One region of the Thauera sp. GDN1 genome, then DNA from elsewhere that is predicted to be linked to it. Evidence: predicted binding sites of a transcription regulator. Region 1 holds the regulator's gene; the other holds the start of a gene.
What was found. Region 1 encodes LexA, which represses DNA repair genes until DNA is damaged. Its sites were predicted from a motif close to ACTGTATNTANATACAGT; they were not measured.
Positions count from the first base shown of each region.

Region 2: a site for LexA is predicted at 2,865-2,882, ahead of CKCBHOJB_RS08030 (error-prone DNA polymerase). Genes of this name have one in related genera too.

Region 1 covers NZ_CP097870.1:2,166,383-2,173,533, forward strand. The annotation lists gene CKCBHOJB_RS09950 (DNA polymerase Y family protein) at 1-1,348, opposite strand, end outside; gene imuA (translesion DNA synthesis-associated protein ImuA) at 1,364-2,119, opposite strand; gene lexA (transcriptional repressor LexA) at 2,160-2,768, opposite strand; gene CKCBHOJB_RS09965 (zinc-dependent alcohol dehydrogenase family protein) at 2,857-3,888, opposite strand; gene CKCBHOJB_RS09970 (peroxiredoxin) at 4,129-4,611, shown strand; gene CKCBHOJB_RS09975 (peptidylprolyl isomerase) at 4,601-5,089, shown strand; gene CKCBHOJB_RS09980 (dipeptide ABC transporter ATP-binding protein) at 5,146-7,151, shown strand, end outside.
Region 2 covers NZ_CP097870.1:1,748,683-1,755,833, forward strand. The annotation lists gene CKCBHOJB_RS08030 (error-prone DNA polymerase) at 1-2,858, opposite strand, end outside; gene CKCBHOJB_RS08035 (ABC transporter substrate-binding protein) at 3,058-4,029, shown strand; gene CKCBHOJB_RS08040 (ABC transporter permease) at 4,129-5,019, shown strand; gene CKCBHOJB_RS08045 (ABC transporter ATP-binding protein) at 5,021-5,815, shown strand; gene gltX (glutamate--tRNA ligase) at 5,899-7,151, shown strand, end outside.

The DNA.
Region 1 (7,151 bases):
GCCACAGTGGGCGCGGGCCTTCGACGAGATCGGCGGAGTTTCTGGCGCGCTCGGGGTATCGCGGACGAGAGGTCGGGCGGCTCGACCCGGCGCCGGCTTCGCAGACCATCCACGCGGCCTCGGGACGATGGTCGGCCTGCGCGGAAAGCCGATAGACCCCCTCGTTACCCAGCCGTGCCTGCAGGCGTGCGAGCAGCAAGGCGGCATCCGCGCGGGCGGCCGGATCGCCGAAGAGGTCCGTGCTGCGGGGCGCGGCGGGGACCGACTGCGCGGCCTGCACCCGCAGGGCGCCGACCTCGGCGGCCAGCCGTATCGCCGCGAGGCGCTCGCGCGCGATCAGCATGAACCGGGCCTCGTCCTGGCTGGGTTCGCCGAACACTAGCGTCAGCGCGGTGTGGGGCGGGGAGGCGTGTTCAAGCACCAGGGTGCACAGATCCACCGCGGCATGACGGGCCTGCAGCCAGGCCGCCAGGCTGGCGAACAGGCGGCGGGCGGCGAAGAGCAGGGCGTCGGCATGAGCGGTGGGTACGGGGAGCACGAGGCCGTGATCGAAACGGGGCGGCGCCACGAACCAGGGCCGGGGATCGGCGATGTCGCCGCAGGCGCGGGCCAGCGTGCGGCCGGCGGCCTGGGCCTGGCGGCGGGCGAGGCCGGCGGCCGGCAGGCGGCGGACCTCGCCCAGCGTGCGCAGCCCGAGGCCGGCGAGCAGTTCCAGCGTGGGCGCATCGCAACTGCCGTCGTCGCCCAGCAGTTCCAGCGGCAGGTGGTCGATCATCGTCTGCCAGTCACGTTGTGGAAGGGCGCCGGGGGCAGCGGAAGGCGCGGTCGGCTGCCAGCGGGCGGGCGGCGTGTCGCCGGACTCTTCATGCGCCTCGCTTCCGGCATCCATGCCCAGCCCGGCGCGGGCGAACCAGCGTGCCGCCAGCGGGGTGGGCGCGCAGGCGGTGCGGGCTGCGAAGCCCAGTTCATCCAGACCGTCCCGCACCGCCCGTTCGATCCGCTCGGCGCCGCCGAACAGGCGCAGGCAGGAGGAAATCTCCAGCAGCACCGCATCGGGGGGAGACAGGCTGATGCGCGGGCTGAAGCGCCCCGCCCAGATGGCGATTTCGGCGAGGGCTTCGGCCTCACGATCCGGGTCGCGCGTCCTCAGTTGCAACTCGGGCAGCAGGGCGAGCGCGCTGGCGCCGCGTTGCCCGCAATGGACGCCGGCCGCCTCGGCATCGGGGGTTGCCGCGAGGACCGTCGCCCGTGGCGGCGGGGCGATGATCGCAAGTGGCGCAGGGGCCTGCGCGCCGCGGGTGAAGACCTGCAGCGCCAGGACCGGGAGATGGATGGCGAGCCAGAGCATGGCGGCAATGTGGCGTCAGCGTGTCCGGTCGCCGACAACGCCAAGCATGCCGACGACGCCCTGCGGATTCCCGGCTTCGGACAGCGTCTGTTCCCCTGCGCGCACGTCGAGCAGCAGGGGGCGTGCTGCCGGCGGGCCGCGCCGCTTCAGGATGCGCACCTCGAGCTGTGCGCTGCGCGCGCTGAGCATCAGGCGCAATGGCGCGGGCGAGGGCTGGCCCGCGACCGCGTCGGGGCGGAACAGGAAGAGCGGCGTGGCGCTCTCCTCGGCCGCAAGCTGCAGGCGGCGCAGGCCGGTGTTGTCGATCCGCGGCATCCAGGCCAGGACGGCCGAACAGCTGCCCGAGACGGCAGCCTGGCGCGCGGCCCACAGCAGGGCGTGCGGATGCTCGGGACGCACGATGAGCAGGCGGGCCAGCGGCACGCCGGCGCGGGCCAGCGCCGGGGCATAGGGCAGCAGCGGCGGTGCCAGCCAGACGATCCATTGCTCGGGGGGAGTGCGCCCGAGCAATGGCAGCAGCAGCGACAGTTCGCCCACCCCGGGGCGTTCGAGCAGCAGTTCGATCAGGGCGCCGGCCGGCCAGCCGCCACCGGGCAGTTCCGCGTCGAGTGCGCTGAAGCCGGTCGGCAGCACTGCGCCCGGACGCTGCGCGAAACGGTCGGCCTGCCATATGCGGCCGGCGGGCAGGCCGGCCAGGAAAGAGTGCCGAGGGTCGATGTCGGGCGTGTCATGCCGGACATCGTCGGCGATGCGGAGCGCGGAGGTGGCCATGAGGAAGCGGCATGAGCCGGTGGCCCGGGCGACGGTGCGCTCAGTGGTCCTTGCGGATCAGGCCGACCATCACGCCCTCGATCACCACCGGGGCGCGCCGGGTGTCGACGACGATGGGTTCGTAATCGGGGTTGGCCGGCAGCAGCTCGACCACCGTGCCCTTGCGCTGCAGGGTCTTCACGGTGACGTCGTCGTCGATGCGGGCGACCACGATCTGGCCGTTGCGCGCCTCGGTGCTGCGATGCACCGCGATCAGGTCGCCGTCGAGGATGCCGGCGTCGCGCATGCTCATGCCGCGCACCCGCAGCAGGTAGTCTGCCCTGGGCGAGAACAGCGCGGGGTCGAGCTGGTAGCGTGCCTCGACGTGTTCGGCGGCGAGGATCGGGCTGCCCGCGGCGACGCGGCCGACCAGCGGCAGGCCGAGCGCCTCGGCCAGGCGGATGCCGCGCGCGCGGCCTTCCTCGAGCAGGATCGCGCCCTTGGCGGCGAGCGCGCGCAGATGGGTTTCGGCGGCGTTCGGCGAGCGGAAGCCGAACGCGGTGCACACCTCGGCGCGCGTCGGCGGGCGGCCTTCGGATTCGACGGTGGCGCGGATGAAGTCGAGGATTTCCTGCTGGCGTGCGGTAAGGGATTCGCTACGGGCGCTCATGACGGCCTCCATGGGATGGCTGTAATTTTAAACAGTTATTCGTCGAGAGCAAGCACCCGTGCCCGGCAGGAGCGGTTTGGTGACCTCCTCAGGGCAGCAGCACCGCGGCGCCCTGCAGTGCGCCGCGGCGCAGGCGTTCGAGGGCGTCGTTGGCCGCCTCGAGGGCGAAGCGGGTGACTTCGGTACGCACCGGCACCTTCGGCGCGAGGGCGAGGAATTCCTCGCCGTCCCGGCGGGTCAGGTTGGCGACCGAGACGATGCGGCGCTCGCCCCACAGGATGCTGTACGGAAAGCTCGGGATGTCGCTCATGTGGATCCCCGCGCATACCACCGTGCCGCCCTTTGCGGTGGCGCGCAGCGCGGCGGGGACGAGCTCGCCGGCGGGCGCGAAGATCAGCGCCGCTTCAAGCGCTTGGGGCGGGCATTCGTCGCCCGCGCCCACCCAGCACGCGCCGAGCTGGCGGGCGAAGGCCTGGCTCTCGGCATCCCCCTTGCGGGTGAAGGCATGGACCTCGCGTCCCTGCCATGCGGCGACCTGGGCGATGATGTGGGCGGCGGCGCCGAAACCGTAGAGTCCGATCCTGCGCGCATCGCCCGCCATCGCCAGCGCGCGGTAACCGATCAGCCCGGCGCACAGCAGCGGCGCGGCTTCGGCGGCGTCCAGCGCCTCGGCCATTGGGAAGCAGTAGCGCGCATCGGCCACCGTGTATTGCGCATAGCCGCCGTGGATCTGGTAGCCGGTGAAGCGCGCGCTGTCGCACAGGTTCTCGCGATGGCTGGCGCAGAAACCGCAGTGGCCGCAGGTCCAGCCCAGCCAGGGGACGCCCATGCGCTGACCGTGTCTGACGCCGTTCACGCCCGGGCCGACGTCGACCACCCGACCGACGATCTCGTGTCCGGGAATCATCGGCAGCACCGGATCGGGCAACTCGCCGTCGACGAGGTGGAGATCGGTGCGGCACACGCCGCAGGCTTCGACCCGCAGCAGGACCTGGCCTGCGGCCGGACGGGGGACGGGCAGCTCGCGCAGTTGCAGGGGGGTGCCGGGGCGCTCGAGCACCATGGCGCGCATGGTGGCGGGGTGTGCGTGCTGCTGCGGGGGGTGAAGGGGCCTGGTCATGGGTGTCGCTCACTATGGTCCGACGACGAAGCATTGCGCCAATGATGCACTGCGTCTTGAGCCATCGCCCGATCTGGGCTATTGGTTCATGACGGTGTCGGCTGGCGGCACCCGATCGTCCGACACAAGCCAGGGAGAAAGGCTCGCATGCTCGATCCGTCCGAAGTCCAGACCCGTGCCCGCAGCGGTAGTGTTCGCCGGGGGTCTCGGCTAGAATCCGCCCCACATCAGGGAGACCACATGCTGCAGAGCGGAGACATCGCCCCCGCCTTTTCATTGCCCGACGCCGACATGGAAATGTTCGACCTCGCGTCGGTCGCCGGCAAGCAGAATGTCGTCCTCTACTTTTATCCTCGCGACAATACCCCGGGCTGCACGCTCCAGGCCGCCGACTTCAGCGACCATGAGGACGAGTTCGCCCGTTACGACTGCATCGTGATCGGCGTGAGCCCCGACGATTGTCTGACGCACGCCGAGTTCCGCGACCAGGAAGGACTGTCGATCCGCCTGCTCTCCGATTCGGACACCGACGTGTGCCGGCTGTACAAGGTGTGGCAGGAGCGGGAAGTCGACGGGATGAAGAAGATGGGCGTGCGTCGATCGACCTTCGTCATCGACAAACAGGGCAGGATCCGCCACGCCCTCTACGATGTGACACCGCGTGGCCATGCGGCCGCCATTTTTGAACTGGTCAAGGAACTGGAACCCCAGCATGCAAAATGAAATCGCCAAGAACAGCGTCGTGACGCTCAACTACACCGTGCGCGACCCGGAAGGCGCGGTGATCGACGACGGCGCCCACCCGCTCGTGTATCTGCACGGCGGCTACGACGGCATCTTCCCGGTGCTGGAGGAAGCACTGCACGGCAAGAAGGTCGGCGACAAGTTGCAGGTCAAGCTCCAGCCCGAGGACGCCTTCGGTGACTACGACGAGGAGCTGATCCTGGTCGAGGACGCCAAGCTGTTCCCGGACAACATCGAGATCGGCATGAGCTTCGAGCGCGTCTCCGACGATGGCGAGGAAGACCTCGTCTACCGCATCACCGACATCGCCGACGGCAAGGTCGTGGTCGATGGCAACCACCCGCTCGCCGGCGTGGCGCTGGTGTTCGACGTCACCATCGCCGAAGTGCGCGCCGCCAGCGCCGAGGAAATCTCCCACGGCCACGTCCATGGCCCGGGTGGCCACCACCATCACTGATCGAAGCCAGGGGCCGCGCTAGCGGCCCTTTTTCCGTTGTCTTGCCGAACCCGCGAATGAATCTTCCTGTCCTGGAAACGGGCGCCGTCCACCACGATATGGCGCTGCTGCAGGTCACGGGCCTGCGCGTGGCGATCGCCCGCACCGGGGGCGAGATCCGCCCGGTCGACGGGGTCGATTTCAGCATCGGGGCGGGAGAAACCTTCGCCCTGCTCGGCGAGTCGGGTTGCGGCAAGTCGATGACCGCGCTCGCGCTCACCCGCCTGCTGCCGGACGCCGGTCGCATCGCGGGCGGCAGCGTCACGCTCGCCGGGGAGGATCTGCTCGCCCTGCCCGAAGCCGCGATGCGCCGGGTGCGCGGCGGGCGGATCGGGATGATCTTCCAGGAACCCTCGACCAGCCTGAACCCGGTCATGACGGTCGGTGCGCAGATCGTCGAGGCCCTGGCGCAGCGCGGCGTGGACGGCGAAGCCGCGCGTGGCGAGGCCGTCCGCCTGCTCGAGGCGGTCGGCATTCCCGATCCCGCGCGGCGGCTACAGGACTATCCCTTCCAGTTTTCCGGCGGCATGAAGCAGCGCGTGATGATCGCGATGGCGCTGGCCGGCCGTCCGCAGCTGCTGATCGCCGACGAGCCGACCACCGCGCTCGACGTCACCATCCAGGCCCAGGTCCTCGACCTGTTGACCGGCATCCAGCGCAGGGAAGGGATGGGGATGCTGCTGATCACCCACGACCTCGGCGTGGTGGCGCGCATGGCGCACCGGGTGGGCGTGATGTATGCGGGCGAGGTCGTCGAGACGGGCGGGCGGGACGCCTTCTTCGCGGCACCGCTGCATCCGTATTCGCGCAAGTTGTTCGCCGCCTTGCCCGAGTCGGCCAAGCGCGGGGCGGCGCTCGACGCCCCCGAGGGCAGCGTGCCGACGCTGGACCGCCATTTCCCCGGCTGCCGCTTCGCCGAACGCTGCCCGGCCGCCTTCGACCGTTGCGACGAGGAGGCACCGGCCTGGCATCGCGTCGGCGCGCAGGCGGTGCGCTGCCACCTGTACGAAGGCGTCAGCGTGCCGCGTCCGCTCACGCCGCCGGTCACCGGGGCCGCGGCGCTGCATCGTCAGCGCGGCGCGCAGCCGGTGCTGGAGGTGCGCGAGCTCGCGGTGCATTTTCCGGTGCGCAAGGGCCTGCTCAAGCGCACCGTCGGCCATGTGAAGGCGGTCGACGGCGTCAGCCTGCGCCTGGCACCCGGGCGCACGCTCGCGCTGGTCGGGGAATCGGGTTGCGGCAAGACCACCGTCGGCAAGGCCATCCTGCGCCTGATCGAGCCCACCGCCGGCGAGGTGTACCTCGATGGCGAGCCCATCGGCGGGCTGGCCGAGCACGCGCTCGGGCCGCTGCGGCGCGCGGTGCAGATGGTGTTCCAGGATCCCTTCGCCTCGCTCAATCCGCGCATGCGCGTCGGCGAGATCATCGAGGAGGGGCTGAATGCGCTCGGCATCGGCGCCGACGTGCGCGAACGCCGCGCCCGCGTCGTCGAGCTGCTCGAGCGCGTCGGCCTGTCCGCGGAGATGCGCTGGCGCTATCCGCACGAGTTCTCCGGCGGCCAGCGCCAGCGCATCGCGGTCGCGCGCGCACTGGCGGTGTCGCCGCGGGTGATCGTGTGCGACGAACCGACGAGTGCGCTCGACGTGTCGGTGCAGGCCCAGCTGCTCAACCTGATGCGCACGCTGCAGCGCGAGCAGGGCCTGGCCTACCTCTTCATCACCCACAACCTGGCGGTGGTCGAATACCTGGCCGACGAGGTGGCGGTGATGTATCTGGGCCGCATCGTCGAGGAAGGGCCGGTGGAGCGCGTGCTCGGCGTCCGTGCCCACCCCTACACCCGGGCGCTGCTGGCTGCGGTGCCGAAGGTGGGCGCGGACGGGGCGGAAGACGGGCGACACCATGCGGCGGAGCGCGCCGGGCCCGGGGCCGCGATCGAGCTGCCTTCGCCGCTCGATCCACCGGCGGGTTGCCACTTCCATCCGCGCTGCCCGCAGGCGACCGACGTCTGCCGTGCCAGTTACCCGCC
Region 2 (7,151 bases), 420 kb from region 1:
GCGAGGGGGACGGCGACGTCGCCGCCGGGCGCGCCGGCGAGCAGGCCGGGCAGGGGTGCCGCGCCGCTCGCCTGCCACAGGGCCTGGCGGCGGTGCCCGGCGAGGCCGGCGAGCGCGCCGCCGGCGGCGAGGATGCGCAGTTCGCCGGCATCCAGCCGGGCGCGGGCGGCGAGGTCCTGGGTGTCGGCGAAGGTGCGGCTGTCGCGGGCGGCGACGATGCGCGCGGCGGCGTCGCGGGCGAGGCCGCGGATCATGCGCAGGCCGAGGCGGACCGCGGGCTGCGGGCGCACAGGTGACGCGTCCGTGTCCGGCTCCCCGGCGGTGGCTTCCAGCGTGCACTCCCAGGTGCTGACCGTGACGTCGGCCGGCCGCACCTCCACCCCGTGCCGGCGCGCGTCCTGGATCAGCTGCGAGGGCGAGTAGAAGCCCATCGGCTGGCTGTCGAGCAGCGCGGCGAGGAAGGCGGCGGGCTCGAAGCACTTGAGCCAGGCCGAGGCATACACCAGCAGCGCGAAGCTGGCGGCGTGCGATTCGGGGAAGCCGTAGCTGCCGAAGCCCTCGATCTGCTGGCACAGGCGCTGGGCGAAGTCGGCGTCGTAGCCCTTGTGCGCCAGCCCGGCGAGCAGCTTCTCGCGGTAGCGTTCGAGCTCGCCCTTGCGCCGCCAGGCGCCCATCGCCCGCCGCAGCTGGTCGGCCTCGCCGCCTGTGAAGCCGGCCGCGACCACCGCGAGCTGCATCACCTGTTCCTGGAAGATCGGCACCCCGAGCGTGCGCGCGAGCACGCCGCGGATCTCGTCGCGCAGGCCGTCCATCGGGTCCTCGCCGCGCGCCACGCGATCGCGCGCGTGCAGGTAGGGATGGACCATGCCGCCCTGGATCGGGCCGGGGCGCACGATGGCAACCTCCACCACCAGGTCGTAGAAACGGCACGGCCTGAGGCGCGGCAGCATGGTCATCTGCGCGCGCGATTCGACCTGGAACACGCCGACCGAATCGGCGCGCGACAGCATGTCATACACCTCGGCGCGTTCGCGCTCGATGCTGGCCAGCGTCAGCGGCCGGCCGCGCCAGGCCGACGCCAGTGCCAGCCCGCGGCGCAGCGCCGACAGCATGCCGAGCGCGAGCACGTCGACCTTCATCAGGCCGACGGCGTCGAGGTCGTCCTTGTCCCACTGGATCACGGTGCGCTCGGGCATCGCGGCGTTCTCGACCGGCACCAGCTCGTCGAGCCGGCCGCGGGCGATGACGAAACCGCCGACATGCTGCGACAGGTGGCGCGGAAAGCCGATCAGTTCCTCGGTCAGCGCCACCAGCCGTCGGCTGACCGGGCTGGCGGGATCGAGCCCGGCCTCCATCAGCCGTTCGGGCAGGATGCTACGGCCGTCGAACCAGTGGTGCTCGCGCGTCAGGCGTTCGATCTGCGTCTCGTCCAGGCCGAGCGCGCGGCCGACGTCGCGCAGCGCGCTGCGGGCGCGGTAGCTGATCACGGTGGCGGCGAGCGCGGCACGCTCGCGGCCGTACTTGCGGTAGATGTACTGGATCACCTCCTCGCGCCGCTCGTGCTCGAAGTCGACGTCGATGTCGGGCGGCTCGTTGCGCTCGCGCGAGATGAAGCGCTCGACCAGCATGATGCCCAGCGTCGGATCGACCTCGGTGATGCCCAGTGCCCAGCACACCACCGAATTCGCCGCCGAGCCGCGGCCCTGGCACAGGATGCCCTCGCCGCGGGCGAAGCGGACGATGTCATGCACGGTGAGGAAATAGGACTCGTAGCCGAGCTCGGCGATCAGCGCCAGTTCGTGCTCGATCTGCGCGCGCACCGAGGGTGGCGCGGGGTCGTCGGCGGGCGGGTCCATGGCTGCGGTCGTGGGGGGTGTGGCGACGCGGAGGCCCGCGGGGGCGTCCTGTCCGCGGTAGCGCCACCGCAGTCCCCCCTCCACCAGCCGGCGCAGCCAGCTTGCCGGGGTTTCGCCGGCGGGGACGAGTTCGGCCGGGTACTCGTAGCGCAGTTCGTCCAGGGAGAAGCTGCAGCGCCCGGCGACCGCCAGGGTTTCGGCGAGCAGCGCGGGCGGGTAGCGGCGGGCGAGGGTGTCGCGGTCGTGCAGGCGCTGCTCGGCATTGGCGGCGAGCGCCAGCCCGGCCTCGGCCACGCTGCAGTGCAGGCGCAGCGCGCTCATCACGTCGGCGAGGGGGCGGCGGGCGGGGTCGTGCATCAGTGCGCCGCTGGCCGCCACCGCCGGGATGCCGGCGGCGCGCGCGACGCGGCGCAGCCAGGTGATGCGCGCGCGGTCGCGGCCGTCCACCCGCACCGTCACCGCCATCCACGCGCGACTCGGGAAGCGCTGTGCCAGCCATTCGGCCTCGGCCTGCAGGTCCGCCGCCGCCGTCTCGAGGCCGACACGGGGCGGAAAGCCGGCGGGTGGAATGAGCAAGGCCAGGCAGCCGTCCAGGCGGTCGCCCGCCTCGCCGGGGCTGGCAGGCGGTAGCGGCAGCTTGCAGGCGTGGTCGATCATCGCCCGGGTGAGGCGGTATGCCCCCTTGGCGGCGGCGCGTCGGGCACGGGTGATCAGCCGCGACAGCTGTGCGTAGCCGGCGCGGTCGGTGGCGAGCAGCACGATGCGGGGGCCGTCCGCGAGCTGCAACTCGCTGCCGATGATCAGCCGTGGGCGCTGCTCCGCGGGCAGGGCCTGCAGCGCGCGATGGGCGCGCACCACGCCGGCGAGCGAGCACTCGTCGGTGAGCGCGATCGCGGTGTAGCCGAATGCGGCCGCCTGCGCGACCAGCTCCTCGGGGTGCGAGGCGCCGCGCTGGAAGCTGAAATTGCTCAGGCAGTGAAGTTCGGCGTACTCTTCGATCATTCGTAGACTGTAAAAAAATACAGTCTTCAGGGCAAGGGCGGGCGTGTCCCGCCCGGCCGGCGGCGAAGTTTCGGGTCCACCGCAATCGCGCACGGCTGGCGCGCTGTTAAAATCGCGCCCTCGTATCTTCTTCAAGGGCGTGGTCGCCGACCGCGCGTGTTCTCACTGCCTGGCCTGGATGGCCGCAAAGGAGCCCTTCATGTCCTTCACCACGTCCCGCAAGGTGCTGTTCGGCGCGCTGGCGCTGGCGTTCGCGATGGCTGCGCCGGTCCATGCGCAGCAGAAATCGGTGGCGATCACCGCGATCGTCGAGCACCCGGCGCTCGATTCCGTCCGCGATGGCGTCAAGGAGGCGCTCGCCGCCGCCGGCTTCGAAGACGGCAAGAACCTCAAGTGGCAGTACCAGAGCGCCCAGGGCAACACCGGGACCGCGGCGCAGATCGCGCGCAAGTTCGTCGGCGACAAGTCGGACGTGATCGTCGCCATCGCCACCCCCTCGGCGCAGGCCGTGGCGGCGGCGACCAAGGACATTCCGCTGGTGTATTCGGCGGTGACCGATCCGGTGGCGGCCAAGCTGGTGCCGTCGATGGCGGCCTCGGGCAGCAACGTCACCGGCGTCTCCGACGCCCTCGAACTCGACAAGCAGATCGAGCTGATCAAGCGCGTGAGCCCCAACGCCAAGCGCGTGGGCATGGTGTTCAACCCGGGCGAGGCCAACTCGGTGGTGGTGCTGGAGCAGATGCGCAAGCTGCTGCCCGGGCACGGCATGAGCCTGGTGGATGCGGCGGCACCGCGTTCGGTCGACGTCGGTTCGGCCGCGCGCAGCCTGATCGGCAAGGTCGACGTGTTCTACACCAGCACCGACAACAACGTGGTGTCGGCCTACGAGGCCCTGGTCAAGGTCGGCATGGACGCCAAGATCCCGCTGGTCGCGGCCGATACCGACAGCGTCGCGCGCGGCGCGGTCGCGGCCTACGGCATGGACTACAAGGCGCTGGGCGTGCAGACCGGCGAGATGGTGGTGCGCATCCTCAAGGGCGAGAAGCCGGGCGCCATCGCCTCCGAGACCAGCAACAAGCTCGAGCTGCACGTGAACCCGGGCGCGGCCCAGAAACAGGGCGTCACCCTGTCCGACGAGCTCGTCAAGGACGCCTCCAAGGTCGTCCAGTAAGGACGGTCCGGCCGGACCCGCACGCGGTCGGCCGGTGCCGGCCGCGGCGGGCGCTCTCCCCAGGGCGCCCGCGTCGTCTTCTCTCCAACGGTATTCCTCATGTCCCTCTACACCCTGCTCGGGGCGCTGGAGATCGGTCTGATCTTCAGCCTGGTCGCCCTCGGCGTGTACATCTCCTTCCGCCTGCTGCGCTTTCCCGACCTGACCGTCGACGGCAGCTTCCCGCTCGGCGGCGCGGTCGCCGCGACCATGATCGCCGCCGGCTACGATCCCTTCACCTCGACCATCGTGGCGACCATCGCCGGCGCGGTCGCGGGCCTGATCACCGGCTGGCTCAACGTGCGCCTCAAGATCATGGACCTGCTCGCCAGCATCCTGATGATGATCGCGCTGTACTCGATCAACCTGCGCATCATGGGCAAGCCCAACGTGCCGCTGATCATGGAGCCCACCGTCTTCAACCTGCTGCAGCCCGAGGCCCTGGCCGACTACGTCTTCCGCCCGCTGCTGCTGGTGTTCGTGGTGCTGGCGGTCAAGCTGCTGCTCGATGCCTATTTCTCGACCCAGAGCGGCCTGGCGATCCGCGCCACCGGCTCCAATGCGCGCATGGCGCGCGCCCAGGGCGTCAATACCGGGCTGGCGGTGCTCGCCGGCATGGCGCTGTCGAACGCGCTGGTCGGACTGGCCGGGGCGCTGTTCGCGCAGACCCAGGGCGGTGCGGACATCTCGATGGGCGTGGGCACCATCGTCATCGGCCTGGCGGCGGTGATCGTCGGCGAGAGCCTGCTGCCTTCGCGCAAGCTCTACCTGGCTACGATCGCGGTGATCGTCGGCGCCATCGTCTATCGCTTCTTCATCGCGCTCGCGCTCAACTCCGACTTCATCGGCCTGCAGGCGCAGGACCTCAACCTGGTCACCGCGGTGCTGGTGACGGTCGCGCTGGTGGTACCCAAGCTGCGCGCCCACTGGTCCGGAAAGAAGGGGAACTGAGATGCTGAAAGCAACCGACCTGCGCCTGACCTTCAACCCCGGAACGCCGATCGAGACCCAGGCCCTGCGCGGCATGACGCTGGAGATCCCGACAGGGCAGTTCGTGACCGTGATCGGCTCCAACGGTGCCGGCAAGTCCACCTTCCTGAACGCCGTCTCCGGCGAGCAGCGCGTCGACAGCGGCACGATCGAGATCGACGGCATCGACATGACCCGCCAGCCGGTGTGGGCGCGCGCGCGCCACGTCGCCCGCGTGTTCCAGGATCCGCTCGCCGGCACCTGCGAGGACCTCACCATCGAGGAGAACATGGCGCTGGCCAAGATGCGCGGCGAGCGCCGCGGCTTCTCGTTCGCGGTCAAGCCGGCGCTGCGCGAGGAGTTTCGCGCCCAGCTCGCCACGCTCGGCCTCGGCCTGGAGAACCGCCTGTCCGACCGCATCGGCCTGCTCTCCGGCGGCCAGCGCCAGGCGGTCAGCCTGCTGATGGCGGCGCTGCAGCCTTCGCGCCTGCTGCTGCTGGACGAGCACACCGCGGCACTCGACCCGCGCACCGGGGCCTTCGTGCTGGAGCTCACCGTGCGCATCGTCGCCGAGCACAAGCTCACCACGATGATGGTGACGCACTCGATGCGCCAGGCGCTGGATGTGGGCCAGCGCACCGTGATGCTGCACCAGGGCCGGGTCGTGCTGGATGTGTCCGGCCCCGAGCGCGAAGGCCTCGACGTGCATCACCTGCTCGACATGTTCGAGAAGGTGCGCGGCGAGGAGATCGACGACGACGCGCTGCTGCTGGGCTGAGTCCGAGTCCTTCTCCACACACCGTCCGTCCGCACGACCCGCCTGATCACCCGAATTCAAACGAAACACCACCGAACGCAACGATGACCTCCGCTTCCCGTCCCGTCCGCACCCGCTTCGCCCCCAGCCCGACCGGCTACCTCCACATCGGCGGTGCGCGCACCGCGCTGTTCTCCTGGGCCTTCGCCCGCCGTCACGGCGGCAAGTTCATCCTCCGCATCGAGGACACCGACGTCGCCCGTTCCACGCCGGAGGCGGTGCAGGCCATCCTCGACGGCATGGCGTGGCTGGACCTGTCCCACGACGAGGGCCCGTTCTACCAGATGCAGCGCATGGACCGGTACAAGGAGGTCATCCAGCAGATGCTGACCGCCGGCACCGCCTACCACTGCTACATGTCGACGGAAGAGCTCGACCGCATCCGCGAGGAGCAGCGTGCCCGCGGCGAGAAGCCGCGCTACGACGGGCGCTGGCGTCCGGAGCGCGGCAAGACCCTGCCGCAGCCCCCGGAGGGCGTGCAGCCGGTGGTGCGCTTCCGCAACCCGACCGAGGGCGTCGTCGCCTGGGACGACCTGGTCAAGGGCCGCATCGAGATCAGCAACACCGAACTGGACGACTTCATCATCGCGCGCGCCGACGGCACGCCGACCTACAACTTCTGCGTGGTGGTGGACGACTGGGACATGGGCATCACCCACGTCATCCGCGGCGACGACCATGTGAACAACACCCCGCGCCAGATCAACGTGCTGCGCGCGCTCGGTGCCGAAGTGCCGCTCTATGCGCACCTGTCGATGATCCTCGGCGACGACGGCACCAAGCTCTCCAAGCGCCACGGCGCGGTGAGCGTGATGCAGTACGACGAGGAGGGTTACCTGCCGGAGGCGGTGATCAACTACCTGGCGCGCCTGGGCTGGAGCCATGGCGACGACGAGGTCTTCAGCCGCGAGCAGTTCGTCGAGTGGTTCGACCTCGACCACATCACGCCCTCGGCCGCGCAGTTCAACACCGAGAAGCTCAACTGGCTCAACGCCCAGTACATCAGGAAGGCGGACGACGGCTTCCTCGCCGCCGAGGTCGCCAACCGCCTGGCGCGCCGCGAGGTGAATCCCGAGACCGGTGTGACGCTGGAAGCGGTGGTCGCGCTGTACAAGGATCGGGTCGCCAACCTCAACGAACTGGCCGATGCCGCCGAACTGTTCGTCTCCGACGTGCATCCGGCGCCGGAGGTGATCGGCCAGCACCTGAGCGAAGTCGCGAAGGCGGCGCTCGCCAGCCTGCGCGCGCGCCTGGCGGCAGCGGAGTGGAACAAGGCGGCGCTCAGCCAGGCGATCAA